Regions from separate parts of the Pseudomonas sp. E315 genome, predicted to be linked through region 1. Evidence: predicted binding sites of a transcription regulator. Region 1 holds the regulator's gene; each other region holds the start of a gene.
What was found. The regulator sigma-54, encoded in region 1, starts transcription at its own class of promoters, with help from an activator protein. The targets are predictions, from matches to a motif close to ANTGGCATNNANNTTGCTNT.

Region 1 (4,952 bases):
GACGAGTTGCCGCAAGTGGTACGCGGCACTCTGCTTAAAGAAGCATTGATGGAAATGACCCATAAAGGTTTGGGCATGACGGTCGTTATTGAACAAGACGGACGCTTGGCCGGGATCTTCACTGACGGCGACCTGCGTCGCACCCTGGATCGCGAGATTGATGTGCGCAGCGCAACCATCGACGCAGTAATGACACCTCATGGCAAAACAGCGCGGGCTGACATGCTTGCTGCTGAAGCCTTAAAAATCATGGAAGACCACAAAATCAGCTCGCTGGTTGTTGTTGACAAGGAAGACCGCCCGGTGGGCGCCTTGAACATGCACGACTTGCTGCGCGCAGGAGTAATGTAATGTCCAGCGAACTGCTTAAACGCGGTAAAAACATCAAACTTGCCATTTTCGACGTAGACGGCGTGCTGACCGACGGTCGTCTGTACTTCCTTGAAGATGGCAGCGAGTTTAAAACCTTCAACACGCTCGACGGGCAAGGCATAAAAATGCTGATGGCCGCTGGGGTGCAAACGGCAATCATCAGTGGCCGCAAAACACCTGTGGTCGAGCGTCGCGCACACAATCTGGGCATCCCTCACCTGTATCAGGGCCGAGAAGATAAATTGGTGGTGCTGGACGAGCTTCTCGGCCAACTCAACCTAAGCTATGAACAGGTCGCCTATTTGGGTGATGATCTGCCAGACCTGCCGGTGATACGCCGTGTTGGTTTGGGCATGGCAGTTGCCAACGCTGCCAGTTTTGTTCGAGAGCACGCCCACGGCGTTACTCAGGCACGCGGCGGCGAAGGCGCTGCCCGCGAATTTTGTGAGCTGATCCTGCAGGCCCAAGGCCGTCTGGATGCCGCCCATGCCGCCTACCTATAGAGCGTTCTATGCTGAGTAAAAAAATTCGCAACATTGGGCTGTTTACAGTCATCGCGGCGTTGTTCGCAGCGGTGGGTTACTGGAACATCAGCCCGCAACGCTTTCTCGACAAACCCGTTGTGGCTGTCGATAAAAACGCTATCGATTACTTCGCGACCAATGCCCATAGCCTGCAATACCTGCCGGACGGCAAGTTGCAGTATGAGATGACCTCCGACAAGCTTGAGCACCTGCAAGCCTCCGAAGTCACCCTGCTGACCAACCCCGACCTGCAAATGTATCGCGGCACAACCTTCCCGTGGCACGTTCAAAGCGAACGCGGCGAGGTGAACGCCGATGGCACCGAAGTTGAACTGATTGACTCGGTACGCGTGGCTCGCACTGACGAACAAAATCGCACGCTGATTATTACCAGCACCCGCATGACAGTATTCCCACAGAAGCAATATGCGCAGACCGATCGAGACGTTAGAATCGACGGCGCTGGCGGCGTGACGACTGGCAAGGGAATGAAAGCATATTTGAAAGACGGCAGGATGGACCTGCTGTCCAACGTAAGAGGACAGTATGAGTCTCGTTAAAACCCTCCCTTTATTGCTCAGCTTGAGCGCAGCACTGGGAAGCGTGAGCGCCTGGGCTCTGCCGAACGACACCGAACAGCCTATCCGCATTCAGGCTAACGAAGCTCAGCTGGATGACAAACAAGGCGTCGCAACCTACAAGGGCGATGTAATCATCACTCAGGGTTCGATGAAAATTACAGGTAACACCGTCACTATCACCCGTAACGCTGCAGGTGAAATTGATGTGGTGACGTCTGTTGGTAACTTGGCCTACTTCGAGCAACTGCAAAAAGCCACAGACCCTAAACCGGTTCAGGCCTATGCCGTGACCATTCAATACCATGCGCCGCAAAACCGCATCGTGCTGATCGACAAAGCCAAGGTTATCAACGATGGCAACACCACCGAAGGCGAGAAAATCGTCTACGACACGGTGAAACAAGTCGCCAATGCTGGCCGAGCCAATGGCAGCAATGTGACTGCGCCTCGTCCGCGCATCGACATGGTGATTCAACCGAAGAAAAAAACTGACGCGCAGAAGGCCCAGTAATGGCAACTCTGAAAGCCCAGCATTTGGCTAAAAGCTACAAGAGCCGTCAGGTGGTGCGTGATGTCAGCCTGTCGATCGACAGCGGGCAGATCGTTGGTTTGCTCGGCCCTAACGGTGCGGGCAAGACCACCTGCTTCTATATGATTGTAGGCCTGGTGCAGGCCGATCAAGGTCGCGTACTGATCGATGATCTGGACGTCAGCCACCAACCTATGCACGGCCGTGCTCGCGCCGGCATTGGTTATCTGCCGCAAGAAGCGTCGATTTTTCGCAAGCTGTCAGTCGCCGATAACATCATGGCGATTCTCGAAACGCGCAAAGAACTCGACAAGGCTGGTCGTCGTAAAGAGTTGGAAGGCCTGTTGCAGGAATTCCATATCAATCACATCCGCGACAACCTCGGCATGAGCCTGTCCGGTGGCGAGCGTCGTCGCGTAGAAATTGCCCGCGCATTGGCAACCGCACCCAAGTTCATCCTGCTCGATGAGCCCTTTGCGGGCGTTGACCCCATCTCCGTGGGCGACATCAAGCAAATCATCTACCACCTCAAAGCCAAGGGCATTGGCGTACTGATCACCGATCACAACGTTCGTGAAACCCTCGATATTTGCGAAACAGCCTACATCGTTAACGACGGACAACTGATTGCTGAAGGTGATGCTGAAACCATTTTGGCCAACGATTTGGTGAGAGAAGTGTACTTGGGTCATGAGTTCCGCCTGTAATCCAGGGCACTGCGTGGTCTGGAGCGAATAGGCCAACCTAAAATCCACAGATTTTTAATTGCCAAAGCGCTCTAGGCAAACGCATCGGTTTCAGGCATATAATTTGCTTAAGTTTGGCGCTCACGCGCCCTGTAGTGGATGGCGCCATGTGCGCCGGCGAATAAGGTGTTAAGCCCCTGCCATGAAACCATCGCTAGTCCTGAGAATGGGCCAGCAGCTGACGATGACACCGCAGCTGCAACAGGCCATCCGCCTGCTCCAATTGTCGACCCTCGACCTGCAACAGGAAATCCAGGAAGCCCTGGAGTCCAACCCGATGCTCGAACGCCAGGAAGAAGGCGACGACTTCGATAACGCAGATCCATTGGCCGACAACATCGAGCAAAAACCCAATAACGACGTTCAAGAACCCTCCTACCAAGAGTCCGCCCCAACCGTGGACAACCTGGAAGAAGGCGAATGGAATGAACGCATACCCAATGAGCTGCCCGTCGATACTGCGTGGGAAGACGTTTATCAGACCAGCGCCAGCAGTTTGCCCAGCAACGACGATGACGAGTGGGACTTCACCACCCGAACCTCGGCGGGCGAAAGCCTGCAAAGTCATTTGCTCTGGCAATTGAACCTGGCCCCCATGTCTGACACCGATCGCCTGATCGGCGTAACACTCATCGACTGCATCAACAATCAGGGCTATCTCGACGAAACCCTCGAAGAGATTCTCGAAGCTTTCGATCCTGAGCTGGACATTGAGCTTGATGAGATCGAAGCCGTGCTGCACCGAATTCAACAATTTGAACCGGCAGGTATTGGCGCACGCAATCTGGGCGAATGCCTGCTGCTGCAATTACGCCAGCTACCCGAAACAACCCTTTGGCTGAACGAAGCCAAGCGATTGGTCACCGACTACATCGATCTGCTGGGCGCTCGCGACTACAGCCAATTGATGCGCCGCATGAAGCTCAAGGAAGACGAGCTGCGTCAGGTAATTGAACGGGTGCAAAGCTTAAACCCGCGTCCAGGCTCACAGATCGAATCCAGCGAAGCCGAATATGTCGTGCCTGACGTCATCGTACGCAAGGACAACGATCGCTGGCTGGTAGAACTCAACCAAGAGTCTGTGCCACGCCTGCGAGTTAACCCGCAATACGCAGGTTTTGTGCGCCGGGCCGACACCAGTGCCGACAACACTTTTATGCGCAATCAGTTGCAAGAAGCTCGCTGGTTTATCAAAAGTCTGCAAAGCCGCAACGAAACCTTAATGAAAGTGGCCACCCAAATCGTCGAGCATCAACGCGGCTTTCTGGAATACGGCGACGAGGCCATGAAGCCTTTGGTTTTGCATGACATTGCTGAGGCAGTTGGCATGCACGAATCAACTATTTCGCGGGTCACTACGCAAAAATTCATGCATACCCCACGCGGTATTTATGAATTGAAGTACTTTTTTTCCAGCCACGTGAGCACCTCTGAAGGCGGCGAATGCTCGTCTACAGCCATTCGCGCAATCATCAAAAAACTGGTCGCCGCTGAAAATCAGAAAAAGCCGTTGAGTGACAGCAAGATCGCTGGTTTACTGGAGGCACAAGGCATTCAGGTAGCCCGTCGCACGGTCGCCAAATACCGCGAATCCCTTGGGATTGCGCCGTCCAGCGAGCGTAAGCGTTTGATGTAAGCAACGGGCCACAGCGTTTCAGTGGCAGGCTTGTCGGCCTGCCACTTTGTGCAATGGCATCAAAGGAGAAACTGTATGCAAGTCAACATCAGTGGACAGCATCTGGAAGTTACCGAACCGCTGCGCACCTACATCGGCGAAAAACTCGACCGATTAGAGCGTCACTTCGACAAAATCACCAACGTGCAGGTGATTCTCTCTGTTGAAAAGCTGCAACAGAAAATCGAAGCCACTCTGAATATTCCCGGCGGAGAGGTTGTCGCCAATGCCGTGCATGAAGACATGTATGCCGCCATCGACAGCCTCACCGACAAGCTTGATCGCCAACTGAAAAAGCATAAGGAAAAGACCGTAAGCCTGCTTCAAGGCGCGACCGGTCGTTAATACCCCCAACCCATGATTCGACTTGAAAATATCCTGACCCCCGGCCGTTCCTTGGTGAACGTGCCGGGCGGCAGCAAAAAGAAAGTTCTCGAACAAATTGCCAACCTGATCGGCCGCGAAGTGCCTAGTCTGGATAAGCAAGATGTTTTTGAGAGCCTTATTGCCCGTGAAAAACTGGGT
Region 2 (4,952 bases), on a different contig from region 1:
GGGTACGCTCGCCTTCGTCCAGGATCTTCTTACGAAGACGGATGGACTTAGGCGTCACTTCGCACAGCTCGTCGTCCTGGATGAATTCCAGAGCTTGTTCCAGAGTGAAGCGAACAGGCGGAACCAGAGCGATGGTTTCGTCTTTACCCGAAGCACGCATGTTGTCGAGCTTCTTGCCCTTGGTAGGGTTAACGCCCATGTCGTTGTCGCGGCTGTTAAGACCAACGATTTGACCGTTGTAGATCTCTTGACCGTGCTCAACAAACAGCTTGCCGCGTGCTTGCAGAGTTTCCAGGGAGTAGGTCAGTGCCTTGCCAGTCTCAACCGAAACCAGTACGCCGTTCTGACGGCCGGACATGTGGCCGGACTTCATGGTGTCGTAGCGATCGAAGATCGAGGTCAGGATGCCTGCACCGTTAGTCAAGGTCAGGAAGTGGTTACGGAAACCGATCAGACCACGTGCCGGGATGTTGTATTCCAGACGTACACGGCCCTTACCATCCGGAACCATGTTGGTCAGGTCGCCTTTACGCAGACCCATCTCTTCCATCACCTTGCCCTGAGAATCTTCAGGGATGTCGATGGTCACGTTTTCAAACGGTTCCTGCTTAACACCGTCAACAACGCGGATGATTACTTCTGGACGGCCAACGCCCATTTCGAAGCCTTCGCGACGCATGGTTTCGATCAGAACCGAAAGGTGCAGCTCACCACGGCCAGAAACCTTGAACTTGTCAGCGGTGTCGCCTTCTTCAACGCGCAGAGCAACGTTGTAGAGCAGTTCTTTGTCCAGACGTTCCTTGATGTTACGGCTGGTAACGAACTTGCCTTCTTTACCGCAGAAAGGCGAATCGTTTACCTGGAAGGTCATGGAAACGGTTGGCTCGTCAACCGACAGAGGCTTCATGGCCTCTACAACGGTTGGATCGCACAGGGTGTCGGAGATGAACAGTTCATCCATACCGCTGATGCAAACGATGTCGCCAGCAGCTGCTTCTTCAACGTCTACACGGTGCAGACCGTGGTGACCCATCAGCTTCAGGATACGGCCGTTACGCTTTTTGCCGTTAACGTCGATAGCCACAACTGGAGTGTTCGGCTTAACGCGACCACGAGCGATACGGCCAACGCCGATAATGCCCAGGAAGCTGTTGTAGTCCAGTGCCGAGATTTGCATCTGGAACGGGCCATCACGGTCAACAGTTGGTGCTGGTACGTTGTCGACGATCGACTGGTACAGCGGGGTCATGTCTTCAGCCATTTCGGTGTGGTCAAGACCAGCAATACCGTTCAGGGCAGAGGCGTAAACCACTTTGAAGTCCAGCTGTTCTTCGGTAGCACCCAGGTTGTCGAACAGGTCGAAGATCTGGTCCAGAACCCAGTCCGGACGTGCGCCTGGACGGTCAACCTTGTTGATAACCACGATTGGACGCAGGCCGGCTTCGAAAGCCTTCTTGGTCACAAAACGGGTTTGCGGCATAGGGCCGTCTTGGGCGTCAACCAGCAGCAGAACGGAGTCAACCATCGACATTACGCGTTCAACTTCGCCGCCGAAGTCGGCGTGGCCCGGGGTGTCCACGATGTTGATGTGGTAGCCGTTCCAGTTGATAGCGGTGTTCTTCGCCAGAATGGTAATACCGCGCTCTTTCTCCTGGTCGTTGGAGTCCATCACGCGTTCGTCGTTAAGCTCGCCGCGCTCCAGAGTGCCGGATTGACGCAAGAGTTTGTCTACCAGGGTAGTTTTACCGTGGTCAACGTGAGCAATGATGGCGATGTTACGTAGATTTTCGATCACTTGTGTATCTCGATCAGAGGATTCGGTGTGCTGACAGGTCGTGGCAGCGATTAACAGTAGAGTCAGGCCTTGCCGTTACAGCTTGACCGCGGCGTCGGGGGGCCGGTGACGCAGGCCACAGGCATACAGCCCCGGGCTCTTAGCTCGGTCGATAAACGCGCACATTGGCATGTCCCTCACTGAGCAAATGGTGAGCATGCAGGCGACTCATCACGCCTTTGTCGCAATACAACAGGTACTGACGAGTGTCATCCAGTTCCTTAAAGCGGCTGTTCAAAGCATAGAACGGCAACGCTTGTACTTCGATGCCAGCCAGTTCCAGCGGTTGATCTTCTTGAGCATCCGGGTGACGGATGTCGATCACGATCTGACCCGCGAGCACTTCGCTGACTTCTTCGACTTGCAAATCCTGGCCCAATTCATCGATCACCCGATCAATCGGCACCAGTTTGGCCCGCTCAAGCGCTCGCTCAAGCACGGCCATATCAAACTGTTGTTCTTCGTACTCCACACGCGGGCGCTTGGCGTGGGTCTTAGGGTTAACCGAAATCACCCCGCAGTATTCAGGCATGTGCTTGGCAAAATCGGCTGTGCCGATTTGAACCGCCTGATCAATGATGTCCTGCTTGTGACTGGCGATCAGCGGGCGCAAGACCAGTTTGTCGGTCACGCAGTCAATCACTGACAGGTTTGGCAGCGTTTGGCTGGAAACCTGCGAAATCGCCTCGCCCGTCACCAACGCATCAATGTCGAGCCGGTCCGCAATACGGGACGCAGCGCGCAACATCATACGCTTCAAAATGACGCCCATATGACTGTTATCGACTTTGCCGAGAATTTCGCCCAGCACTTCTTCAAACGGCACGCTGACAAATAGCACGCGTTGAGAGCTACCGTACTTCTTCCATATGTAGTGCGCGACTTCCATCACGCCCAGCTCGTGGGCACGCCCGCCGAGGTTGAAGAAGCAAAAGTGGCTCATCAGGCCGCGACGCATGATCTGGTAGGCCGCCACCGTTGAATCGAAACCGCCCGACATCAGCACAAGCGTCTGCTCAAGGGCGCCCAGCGGGTAACCGCCGATGCTGTCGTGCTGACTGTGGATCACAAACAACCGTTGGTCGCGAATTTCGAGACGGACTTCGATTTCCGGGTTTTTGAGCGAAATCCCGGCGGCACCGCACTCACGTCGCAGCTTGCTGCCGACGTATTTCTCGACTTCCATCGAGGTAAAAGGGTGCTTGCCAGCGCGCTTGCAACGCACCGAAAAAATCTTGCCTGCCAGCGCATCACCAAAGTGCACTTTGCACTTTTCGACGATGTCGTCGAAGTCGCCCAGCGGGTACTCGTCAACCTGCAGGAAATGCGCGATGCCCGGCATGCAGCTCAGGCGCTCAGTCATCTCCTTCAGGGCTTTGGGGTCGCTCACACGCGTTTGCAGCTCGATGTTGTCCCACACACCTGTCACCACCACAGCCGGGTCCAGATCGCGGAGCACAGCACGGATGTTTTTAGCCAATTGGCGGACGAAACGCATCCGAACCGGGCGGCTCTTGATAGTGATCTCGGGGAAGACTTTAACGATTAATTTCATGAAAACAGCGCGCGAGCAGCCTGCCAAAAAAGGGGGGCGCGGATTATAGCGGAAATTGCTCAAGGTTTAACCAGTTATCGTACAAACGGTTTTGCTCGCACCAAAATGAAGCAAAAAGTATGTTTTTCGCTTCATTAGAGTGCGATTGAGCCCGCTAATCGGTAGTCTGCCGCGCTTACCTGCTTGAGATTGGGGCATTGCACCCAAGTCGGGGCACTGGCATGCAATTTGCTCCCTTGTGAGGCAGGTTGCCTTGGCAGAGTATTCGCGCCGGCATCAACCACTTATTAAGGGCTATTCCACCACCAGCCCTAAGCCACCCCGGAGGACACTATGTCGAAGTCGGTTCAACTCATCAAAGATCATGACGTCAAGTGGATTGATCTGCGCTTCACTGACACCAAAGGCACTCAGCACCACGTGACCATGCCGGCCCGTGATGCGCTGGATGAAAACTTCTTCACCGACGGCAAAATGTTCGACGGCTCCTCCATTGCTGGCTGGAAAGGCATCGAAGCGTCCGACATGATCCTGCTGCCAGACGACAGCACTGCCGTCCTGGACCCATTCACCGAGCAGCCAACGCTGATTCTGGTGTGCGACATCATCGAACCTTCGACCATGCAAGGCTATGACCGCGACCCGCGCGCCATCGCTACCCGTGCCGAGGAATACCTGAAGTCCACCGGTATCGGTGACACTGTTTTTGTCGGTCCAGAGCCTGAGTTCTTCATCTTCGACGAAGTGAAATTCAAGTCCGACATTTCCGGTTCCATGTTCAAGATCTACTCCGAACAAGGTTCTTGGATGTCCGATCAGGACGTAGAAGGCGGCAACCGTGGCCACCGTCCAGGCATCAAAGGCGGCTACTTCCCGGTTCCACCGTTCGACCATGACCACGAAATCCGTACCTCCATGTGCAACGCTATGGAAGAAATGGGTCTGGTTATTGAAGTTCACCACCACGAAGTGGCAACTGCTGGCCAAAACGAAATCGGCGTGCAGTTCAACACTCTGGTGAAAAAGGCTGACGAAGTTCAGACCCTGAAATACTGCGTACACAACGTGGCAGACGCCTACGGCCGTACCGCTACTTTCATGCCTAAGCCTCTGTACGGCGACAACGGCTCGGGCATGCACGTTCACATGTCCATCTCCAAAGAAGGCAAAAACACCTTCGCTGGCGAAGGCTATGCCGGCTTGTCCGACACTGCTCTGTATTTCATCGGCGGCATCATCAAACACGGTAAGGCTCTGAACGGCTTCACCAACCCGTCCACCAACTCCTACAAGCGTTTGGTGCCAGGTTTTGAAGCTCCGGTCATGCTGGCCTACTCGGCTCGCAACCGTTCTGCGTCGATCCGTATTCCTTACGTGTCCAGCCCTAAAGCTCGCCGTATCGAAGCACGCTTCCCGGATCCAGCAGCCAACCCGTACCTGTGCTTCGCTGCACTGATGATGGCTGGCCTGGACGGTATCCAGAACAAGATCCACCCTGGCGACGCTGCTGATAAAAACTTGTACGACCTGCCGCCTGAAGAGGCCAAAGAGATCCCACAAGTG
Region 3 (4,952 bases), on a different contig from region 1:
ACGGCACCACATCACCCGGCACATCGCTGTACCAGTCAATGTTATCGCCCAGTTCGTCGCTTTGGGGGACGGCCAAGTGCAAGGCCATGTCAGGGTTTTTGCGCCTGATCGCTTCGCGCAACTGCAAGGCAGCTCGATAAACCGGTTGGCCGGTTTCACCCAGAGCGGTGAACGCCCCGCTTTTGCCACTGCGTAGAAGTGCGCCGCGCATCCTTGCTCCATCTTTTTAAGTTCGCGCGGTTAAACCCGGACAGATGCCCGAACCGCTTCCCTGATAAGCGTGCGACAGTAATGTTAAATCGGCATTGGAGTCAATTAGCCATTACCTGATTGGCAGCATTTTGCCCCGAAGATGAGACCTGTTTCTCCTTGAGCTGAGAGCCGCACCCCAAAGTGGGGCACCGCCGCTCAAGATAGCCAGTTCGCGTGTCAGAAACGCTATTGAGCGCACCCGCTGGCGGGCCGGTATTGCAGCGCCTCGGCCAAATGCTTGCGCTCTATGCCTGGCACGCCCTCCAAGTCAGCCAGTGTGCGGGCCACTTTCAATAACCGGTGTGCGGCACGCAGTGACAAGGTCATTCGCTCACATGCAGTCTCTAGCCACGTAGTGTCGAGGGGGCTCAAGGCGCATTGAGCCCGCACGCCGGGCAGGTCGAGAAACGCATTGGCGCACCCTTGGCGTTGCAGTTGGCGTTCACGCGCAGCCGCCACTAAAGCCGCCGCATTGGCCGTGGTATCACCACAAGCCTGTGCTGGGTTAAGCGAGGTGGTTTCGCGAGCCACAGTCAGGTGCAGGTCAATGCGATCAAGCAACGGCCCTGACAATTTGTTGCGATAACGCTGAATTTGCTCCGGCGTACAACGACAACGCCCCGTGGGTTCGCCGAGATATCCACAGGGGCAGGGGTTCATCGCGGCCACCAATTGAAAACGCGCCGGGAAGCGCATTCGATCCCGAGCACGGGCTATCACGATAAAGCCTGACTCCAATGGCTCTCTTAAGACTTCCAGTACCTTGCGATCGAACTCGGGCAGTTCATCAAGAAACAACACACCATGATGAGCTAACGTGATTTCTCCCGGCTGCGGTTTAGAGCCGCCACCCACTAACGCCGGGCCAGATGCCGAATGGTGAGGCTGACGAAAGGGGCGCTGGGGCCAGCAGCTCAAAGGCACATGGCTGGCCACCGATTGAATCGCGGCAACTTCCAGCGCTTCTTGCTCATTGAGCGGCGGTAATAAGCCGGGCAAGCGGCTGGCCAATAAGGTTTTGCCCGTACCCGGTGGCCCAGTGAAAAGCAAATTGTGGCTACCCGCTGCTGCAATCAATAACGCCCGCTTAGCCGAAAGCTGGCCTTGCACATCGCTCAAGTCGGGATAGGGTTTGCTCACATGCAGCAAACCGCTGGCGGCATACGGCTCAATCACCTCGCGCCCTGAAAAGTGCGCCACCACCTGCAACAAGTGCTCGACCGCAATCACTGTCAGCCCAGACGCCAAGCAGGCCTCTTCAGCATTGGCTCGCGGCACCACCAACGCTCGGCCGGCTGAGCGCGCCGCCAATGCGGCGGGCAAAACACCCTGTACTGGCCGAATCGCGCCCGACAGCGCCAGCTCGCCCAAACACTCCACCTGCTCCAGCGCGGCAGCGGGCAATTGTCCACTAGCCGCCAAAATACCCAAAGCAATGGCCACATCAAAACGCCCGCCGTCTTTGGGCAAGTCGGCGGGCGCTAAATTAAGGGTGATGCGACGGGCTGGAAACTCAAACCCCGAGTTGAGAATTGCACTGCGCACTCGGTCTTTGCTTTCTTTGACAGCAGTTTCGGGTAGCCCAACCAGCGTCAGCGCAGGCAAACCATTGGCCAGATGCGCTTCAACGGTGACTGCGGGCGCCTCAACACCCACTTGAGCGCGGCTGTAAACAATCGCCAGAGACATGACTCGTTCCTTGAGCTCACAAAAAACGCATCCTGCGTGAATCTGTGGCTAAGGGGAGCTGTTGAATGAATACGGGATGTGAATGGAGGCTACCCCTCGAACGCTTTGGTTCCCAGGCTTTGGGCAAAGCGCAGCAGATAGCCATCGGGGTCAAGCACCAGAAAATTACGCTCGCCAAACATCACGTCGTTACTTCGGTACCAGCACTCTTCTAGCGGTTTGCGCAGGGTGTGCCCCGCCGCGTGCAAGCTGGCGGCTATGGCGTGGGCATCCGGGCACTTTATGGAAAGGTTCATACCGCGTCCAAACGGCGCCTCCAGTGGCCCGACCCGCCAATTGGAGGGTTGCAGGTCATCTTGCTCCAGCATTATTTGGCTGCCATGAAACGACAGAAACGCAAAATGATGCTCTGGGCGTTGGTACTCAATCTTGAAGCCGAGCACCTCGCAGTAGAAATGCAAACTTCGAGCGAGGTCCGAAACGATCATTTCGGGAACCAATGGGTTCATCACCAACATATAAAAACGTCCTTGTTTTTATGGGCTAACGCGCTGTCTTGAGGGTTATTGCGCAGGTTCAGCAGGCGCCAGCAACTTGGCTTCCAACTGCGCCACTTTGGCCTCAAGACTTTCGAGGCGGGCGCGAGTGCGGGCCAGAACAACCATTTGGCTATCGAATTCTTCGCGGCTCACCAAGTCCAGTTTGCTGAAGCCACTTTGCAGCAGGGCTTTGAACTGGCTTTCGATTTCGTTGCGCGGCAGTGCGGTTTCACCGCTGAACAAGCGTGAAGCGTGGCCACTCAGGGCATCGAGAAAATCTTTGGGCGCGAGCATGGATAAGGTCCTTAAAACTGATGGGCGCGAGTGTATCACGCGCTGTTGAGGCCCATTCACGGCCCCATGATGCACATTTTTCGCGCATCCCACGCTCACCTCGCGCACCGTTTGTGTGCACAAAAGCCCCGCAAAATCAGGCAAAAAGCCATCTTTTGCGCCTAACTCACTGTAATTCTGAATTTTTTCAGACATGGCAAGGTTTCTGCTTAGTCGCCTATGACTCATGCACTGATGCAGTTGCTGTGACGAAGGCAGTGCAGCAGGTGGTTCAGGGAGTGTTTTTCGTCATCCGCGATTGATACACGTCGTGTTGCTTGAAGACGGTTAACGACGCGTTACAAAGCCAGACACTGCGCTTAGACTTGAGCCGGGTTTGTTTTCCTGGGGCAAGTCCAACACATTCGGGAGAAGTTTCATGAAGCTAGTCACCGCCATTATCAAGCCGTTCAAGTTAGACGACGTGCGCGAGTCGCTGTCCGAAATCGGCGTACAAGGCATTACCGTCACTGAAGTCAAAGGCTTCGGTCGGCAAAAAGGTCACACCGAGCTGTATCGCGGTGCGGAATACGTGGTCGATTTTCTGCCCAAGGTGAAGATTGATGTCGCCATCGACGACAAGGATCTTGATCGGGTTATCGAGGCGATAACCAAGGCAGCCAACACCGGCAAAATTGGTGACGGCAAGATTTTCGTAGTCAATCTGGAACAGGCTATTCGCATCCGTACCGGCGAAACCGATACCGACGCAATCTAAGCCGCCAAACCCCAACGCCCCAGGAGAAAACACTATGACTCTGCGTAAATTCGCAGGGCTCGGAGCCCTGCTGTCCGTCGTAATGCCTGGCTTGGCCATGGCGGCAGACGAAGTGGCTGCCCCAGTCCTCAATTCCGGCGACACCGCCTGGATGCTGACCGCTACGGCCTTGGTGCTGTTTATGACCATTCCCGGCCTGGCGTTGTTTTACGGCGGCATGGTTCGCTCTAAAAACATTCTTTCTGTGATGATGCAGTGCTTCGCCATTACCGGTCTGATCAGTATTCTGTGGGTCATTTATGGCTACAGCATCACGTTCGACACCACGGGCATGGAGCAGGGCGTCACCAACTTCAACTCGTTCATCGGCGGGTTCTCCAAAGCCTTCCTGGCGGGCGTGACACCCGACAGCCTCACCTCATCGACCGCATTGTTCCCGGAAGCCGTGTTCATTACCTTCCAAATGACGTTCGCCATCATCACCCCGGCGCTGATCGTGGGTGCGTTTGCTGAGCGCATGAAGTTCTCGGCCATGCTGATTTTCATGGGCGTGTGGTTCACCCTTGTCTATGCACCTATCGCACACATGGTGTGGAGCGGCGACGGTGGCTTGATGTGGGATTGGGGCGTACTCGATTTTGCGGGCGGCACCGTGGTGCACATCAACGCTGGTATCGCAGGCCTTGTTGCGTGCATCGTGCTCGGCAAACGTAAAGGTTACCCAACCACCCCAATGGCCCCGCACAACCTCGGTTACACCTTGATGGGCGCAGCCATGTTGTGGATCGGCTGGTTTGGCTTTAACGCCGGTTCTGCTGCCGCCGCTAACGGCACCGCAGGCATGGCAATGCTGGTGACTCAAATCGCCACCGCTGCTGCTGCACTGGGCTGGATGTTTGCCGAGTGGATCACCCACGGTAAACCTAGCGCACTGGGTATTGCTTCAGGTGTGGTAGCTGGCCTTGTGGCGATCACGCCTGCAGCAGGCACCGTTGGCCCAATGGGCTCAATCGTGATTGGCTTGGCATCTGGCGTAATCTGCTTCTTCTGCGCCACCAGCCTTAAGCGCAAGCTGGGCTATGACGACTCGCTGGACGCCTTTGGTGTTCACGGTATTGGCGGCATCGTCGGCGCCATCCTCACGGGTGTTTTCGCAGCCCCGGCACTCGGCGGTTTCGGCACCGTGACTGACATTGCGACCCAAGTCTGGATTCAGTGCAAAGGTGTCGGTTTCACTGTGATTTACACCGCGATTGTGACCTTCGTCATTCTCAAAGTACTGGACGCCGTCATGGGTCTGCGTGTGACTGAAGAAGAAGAAGCGGTCGGCCTCGATCTGGCGCAACACAACGAGCGCGGTTACAACCTGTAACCCGGCGCGAAGAAAAAAGTCCGGCTTGCCGGACTTTTTTTTGCCTGTA

Region 2: glnA (glutamate--ammonia ligase) is a predicted target of sigma-54. The motif match lies at 3,605-3,624, and genes of this name have one in related genera.
Region 3: glnK (P-II family nitrogen regulator) is a predicted target of sigma-54. The motif match lies at 2,967-2,986, and genes of this name have one in related genera.

What each region holds. Positions count from the first base shown of each region.
Region 1 covers NZ_JBUZPJ010000015.1:54,666-59,617, reverse strand. Annotated here, with positions in the region: gene ACZRJQ_RS18705 (KpsF/GutQ family sugar-phosphate isomerase) at 1-351, shown strand, start outside; gene ACZRJQ_RS18700 (KdsC family phosphatase) at 351-875, shown strand; gene lptC (LPS export ABC transporter periplasmic protein LptC) at 884-1,456, shown strand; gene lptA (lipopolysaccharide transport periplasmic protein LptA) at 1,443-1,988, shown strand; gene lptB (LPS export ABC transporter ATP-binding protein) at 1,988-2,713, shown strand; gene ACZRJQ_RS18680 (RNA polymerase factor sigma-54) at 2,895-4,388, shown strand; gene hpf (ribosome hibernation-promoting factor, HPF/YfiA family) at 4,464-4,772, shown strand; gene ptsN (PTS IIA-like nitrogen regulatory protein PtsN) at 4,785-4,952, shown strand, end outside.
Region 2 covers NZ_JBUZPJ010000010.1:815-5,766, forward strand. Annotated here, with positions in the region: gene typA (translational GTPase TypA) at 1-1,795, opposite strand, end outside; gene thiI (tRNA uracil 4-sulfurtransferase ThiI) at 1,935-3,389, opposite strand; gene glnA (glutamate--ammonia ligase) at 3,723-4,952, shown strand, end outside.
Region 3 covers NZ_JBUZPJ010000009.1:171,225-176,176, reverse strand. Annotated here, with positions in the region: gene ACZRJQ_RS14620 (SrfA family protein) at 1-211, opposite strand, end outside; gene ACZRJQ_RS14615 (YifB family Mg chelatase-like AAA ATPase) at 439-1,941, opposite strand; gene ACZRJQ_RS14610 (bleomycin resistance protein) at 2,031-2,459, opposite strand; gene ACZRJQ_RS14605 (accessory factor UbiK family protein) at 2,505-2,774, opposite strand; gene glnK (P-II family nitrogen regulator) at 3,193-3,531, shown strand; gene ACZRJQ_RS14595 (ammonium transporter) at 3,566-4,903, shown strand.